DNA from 2 places in the Alcaligenes sp. LTN-3 genome. Region 2 is predicted to be linked to the other one. Evidence: riboswitches for the same ligand, from Rfam matches in the RefSeq annotation. Region 2 holds a riboswitch; the other holds the start of a gene.
The links. Region 2 has a riboswitch for thiamine pyrophosphate ahead of AC6I6N_RS03345 (sodium:solute symporter family protein). Riboswitches for the same ligand answer to the same signal wherever they lie in the genome.

Region 1 (2,450 bases), 260 kb from region 2:
TCTTCCCTATGGATAGCGCCGCTATCTCAACCTCAAACTAGGAGACTGATACCGTGACTCACCCTGCTGCCTATCTCGTTGACTGTACAAATAGCCACGTCTTGCCTGGCTTTTGATTTGTATGTTGACAGACGCTCAACGCGACATCATCAAGGCGGCTGTGCCGCTGCTGGCAAGCGACGGTGAAGCCTTGACCACCTATTTTTATGAATTGATACTGCGCGACTCCCCACCGCTGAGTCCCTTGGCCAGCCAGATCACCAACAATCGCGTTGCTCTCCAAATCCAGTCCGAGCGTGCCCCACATGCGGACACTTTCCTGCTGCAAGCCCTACGCGAAGAGCTGATCGAGAGGATGGCCAGCAACGAGCTTATTGATGAATGGGCCGCCGCTTACCAGCAACTATCAACCTTGCTCATCGAAGCCGAACGCCTGATGTACGACGATATGGCTATCACTCCCGACGGCCTTGCAGACCGCACTTCCTATCAAGAATGACCCACCATGCCACTACTGAAATTTGACCTGATCCAAGGCCGCAGCGACGACGAACTACGCCAGCTACTGGACACCACGCACCAAGCCATGGTGCACGCCTTTGATGTTCCTGCCAGCGACCGCTACCAATGCGTCACCCAGCACCGTCCCGGCGAGCTGGTGCTGGACGACACCGGCCTGGGCTACCCACGCAGCGACAAAGTAGTGCTGCTGCATATCGTGTCCCGCCCCCGCAGCGAGAGTCAGAAAGTCCAGTTCTACCGTTTGCTGGCAGAGCGACTGGAACAAAACTGTGGCGTATCACCCGATGATCTGATCATCGCCCTGGTCGAGAACAGCGATGCAGACTGGTCCTTCGGGCGTGGGCGAGCGCAGTTTTTGACGGGGGAGTTGTAGGCGAAAGACAGGTATACTCGCCCAGACCGTTTTAACAAGAACGGTCTTTTCACCGAGGGGAGCCTGGCGAGCAGGCTGAGAAACTGCCCGAGCAGATTGCACCGCAGTGACCCGTTGAACCTGATCCGGGTCATGCCGGCGAAGGGACGGGTATGTACCTGCTCGCCGCTTGCTGCCGGATGGCTATCCTTGACTAGGAGTTGCTATCTTGTCGTCTGACCACTCTCCCGCCCCCGTCGGCCCGGTTGCCGCCACCCTGGCTGCCGTCATCCGTCAAGACCAGATTTTGCTGATACGCCGCGCCAATCGGCCCGATGCCGGACGCTGGGCCTTTCCGGGCGGCAAAATCCGCGCGGGCGAAACCATCATGGCGGCGGCCCATCGGGAGTTGGCCGAAGAAACCGGCATACAAGGCCAGGCCTTGCAGGTCTTTGATGCGCTGGATGTGTTTGACCGCGAGCCCAGCACCACACCCTTGGCCTATTCACACTTCATTCTGATTGCTGTGCTGTTTCGCTGGCAGCAAGGTGAGCCACAGGCAGGCGATGATGCCCTGGACGCACGCTGGTTCAGCAATGCGGAACTGAACAGTCTGGATGTGGCACACAGTTTTGACGTCGTCCGAGTTGCCCGTCAGGCATTGGCATTGGCTGCCACTCAAGATCAAGCAGGCCAAGCATGATTCCGAATGTATTGAGTATTGCGGGCACAGACCCGACCAGCGGCGCTGGTATTCAGGCTGATCTGAAAGCCATGTACGCCTTGGGTGCCTACGGCATGAGCGTAATTACAGCCGTGGTCGCGCAAAACACCCAGGGCGTGCGGCGTTTTGTGGCGCTGGAGCCGGACTTTGTGGCGGACCAGTTGGACGCGGTGTTTGAGGATGTGCGCGTGGATGCCATCAAGATCGGCATGATCGCCAACGTAGGGATTGCGGAAGCGATTGCAGACCGCCTACACCATCACGGCCTGGACTGCCCGATTGTGCTGGACCCGGTCATGGTTGCCAAAAGCGGGGACCGTTTGCTCAGCCCCGAAGCCGTCTCCGTGGTGCGCGACAAGCTGCTGCCCATGTGTACCCTGCTCACCCCCAACTTGCCCGAAGCAGGCGATTTGCTGCAAAAACCGGAACCCGCCTCGCTGCAAGAAATGCACAGCACTTTAAAGGATTTGTGCTTGCTGGGCCCTGAATGGGTGCTGCTCAAGGGCGGCCACCTGGACGGCCCGGACAGTGTGGATCTGTTGCAAGGTCAGGGGCAGAACCATGTTTTTCAGTCGCCCCGCATCCCGACACGCAACACACATGGCACGGGCTGCTCACTATCTTCTGCCATTGCGGCCCTGCTACCGGGCCGCAGCGTGCCAACTGCGGTGGGTTTGGCCAAGGAATACCTGAATGGCGCTTTGGCCGCTGCCGACCAATTGCAGATCGGCCTGGGGCAAGGTCCGGTGCATCACTTCCATGCTTTATGGCCTCTCAAGTAAGCTCTCTCCCATTACAACTGATCGCTATGCGATGTGCAGTCTGACTGCCCTGCAGTTTTACGAGTGCGAA
Region 2 (2,450 bases):
GTCAGTTCTTCGTAAAACCGGACATCGCCGAGGCGTTCTACCTGCGAATCGGGATGACGCCAGGCTGCTTTGTGATGCCCGCAGCCCATAATGAATAAATTGAAGTGCAGCTGCCTCATCCGTTTTTCACCAATCCACCGTCCACCACCAAATTCTGCCCAGTGACTGCCCGAGCCCACGGACCGGCAAAGAACAAAGCGGCATCGGCGAACTCCTCAGGCGTAGTCACACGGCGCAACGGTGTGCTGGCCGCAATCAAGTCAAACACGGCCTCGGGCGTAGCCGCGGACGCATCGGTTGTACGCAGCAAACCGCCAGAAATCATGTTCACAGTAATCTGATCGGGCCCCAGATCGTGCGACAAGGTACGCGTCATGGACAACAACGCCGCCTTGGCGGCCGTGTAATCGTGATAGGGCACAACAGGGTTCTGGAACAGGTTCGTACCGATATTGATGATGCGACCAAAGCCCGCTTGCTTCATACCAGGCAATGCCGCCTGTGTGGTGTTCAAGGCACCGCCCACAATGCCTTCCAGTTGCTGGTTCAGTTGCGACCACGTCAGCGTATCGGCATGGGGACGAGCATCGCCGTTGAAAGAAAATTCAGGCAACGCGTTATTGACGACCGTAGTGATAGGCTGGCCAAAATGCGCCTGGGCTTTGGCAAACAAAGCTTGCACCGCCGTCGCATCCGTCACGTCCGCTTGCACGGCCAGACATTGCTGCGGGAACTCATCCGCCAGCGCCTGAGCGGCTGCTTCACTTTTCAGGTAATTGATGACAACTTTCGCGCCCTGACGCGCAAACGCACGTACCAGGCAAGCCCCCAGGCCGCGTGCGCCGCCGGTGACCAGAACAAGTTGTTGGGAGAGTTCCGAGACGTGTTCCACAGACATGAGACTCCTTGCAAGAATTCGGCGAGGATGTCGGCCCGGTTCAGACGCAGGTCTATGGATTCGGACATCCCTTCGCCAGTATGAGCTGGATCAGGTTCGACGGGTTTTATCTCAGCCCTTTCCAAGAAGGACACCCCGTGCCGCAGCCAGACCATAGCATAAATTGGCCTAGACCGTATCATTGACATTTGAAAGAAGCTCTCCTACTCTTTGAACCTGTTCCTGGGGGAGTCCTTAACGGGCTGAGACTCCGCATTCAAGCGGTAACCCTTAGAACCTGATCCGGATCATGCCGGCGAAGGGAAAGGAAACGCGGCCTGGCAGCCTGCCCGCTCTTGTCTGTGCGGTGCATTCATCAGCTCACACGCCCCATTTCAATCCCTCCATTTTTCTGCGCCCTGCCCTGGCATCCCGCCAGCTTGGCCGGTTTGTGCCTGTTCAAACAGGTTTTTGGGGAGATCTCATGCTGGACCAAACCGCCACCCTCCTGTGGCTGATCGTTTTTTCTGCGGCTTTTGCTCTGGCCGGGGTGCTATACGCCCGCCACTACAAAAATTCTCTTGAAGACTTTGTGGTGGCTCGCAATAGTCAAAGTTCCGTCGCTACCATTCTGACTTTATTGGCTTCTTCGCTGGGCGCATGGATCCTGTTCTCACCCGCGCAGGCCGCCACCTGGGGAGGATTGAGCGCCGTCATCGGCTATGCCCTCGGTTCCATGTCGCCCCGCCTGGCCATGATTCCGCTGGGCAAACGCATGCGCGAGCTGCTGCCACGCGGCCACAGCCTGAGCGAGTTTGTCATTGCCCGCTACGGTCGCCCTATGTATGCGCTGACCCTGCTCATCATGTTGTTTTACATGTTCATCTCCATGACGGCTGAAATCACCGCCATGTCCAAGATGATTACCTTGATTGCCCCTATCCCCCTGTGGGTCACCGCCGGTATTGTGCTGCTGGCCACGCTGATCTACACGTCTTATGGCGGACTGCGCGCGTCCATCTTTACCGACAAGGTACAGATGCTTGTAATCCTGCCCATGCTGTTTCTGATCATCATGTTTGGTTGGCAAGCCGTAGGGGGTCCGGTGCAATTGTTTGACAGCGTGAAGCTGGAGGCGCCGCGCCTGATCGAGCTTGGCGACCCGGTCGGTATCAAGGCCGGGCTGACCTTCTTTGTGGCCATCTTGCTGACCGGCCTGTTTCACCAGGGCAACTGGCAGCGCATCTATGCCGCCAAAGACACGCAGTCCATGCGTCGCGGTTTTTTGCTCGGTGGCCTGTTTGTCGCCCCTTTCATCTTTTTGATGGGTTTATTTGGTCTGGCCTTTGTGGGCCTGGGCTCCACCGGTGACAGCTCCGTCGCCTTGTTCAACGTTATTTTGCCGCACGTACCGGTCTGGTTTCTGGTACTGCTGATTCCTTTGGGCCTGTCCTTGGTCATGAGCAGTGCCGATACCGCCATCAGTGCTGTTTCCAGCCTGATTGCGGTGGATCTGGGCCGGATCATGCCCCATCGCAATACCGCTCAAATGATGAGTCTGGCGCGGTCCCTG

Region 1: linked by a shared signal. The riboswitch ahead of AC6I6N_RS01965 (NUDIX hydrolase) and the one ahead of AC6I6N_RS03345 (sodium:solute symporter family protein) in region 2 are both predicted to bind thiamine pyrophosphate.

What each region holds. Positions count from the first base shown of each region.
Region 1 is NZ_JCAPDN010000001.1:422,251-424,700, reverse strand. It holds gene AC6I6N_RS01975 (NO-inducible flavohemoprotein) at 122-499, shown strand; gene AC6I6N_RS01970 (tautomerase family protein) at 506-895, shown strand; TPP riboswitch at 941-1,059, shown strand; gene AC6I6N_RS01965 (NUDIX hydrolase) at 1,104-1,577, shown strand; gene thiD (bifunctional hydroxymethylpyrimidine kinase/phosphomethylpyrimidine kinase) at 1,574-2,380, shown strand.
Region 2 is NZ_JCAPDN010000001.1:683,250-685,699, reverse strand. It holds gene AC6I6N_RS03355 (LLM class flavin-dependent oxidoreductase) at 1-119, opposite strand, end outside; gene AC6I6N_RS03350 (3-oxoacyl-ACP reductase) at 116-898, opposite strand; TPP riboswitch at 949-1,046, opposite strand; TPP riboswitch at 1,113-1,220, shown strand; gene AC6I6N_RS03345 (sodium:solute symporter family protein) at 1,362-2,450, shown strand, end outside.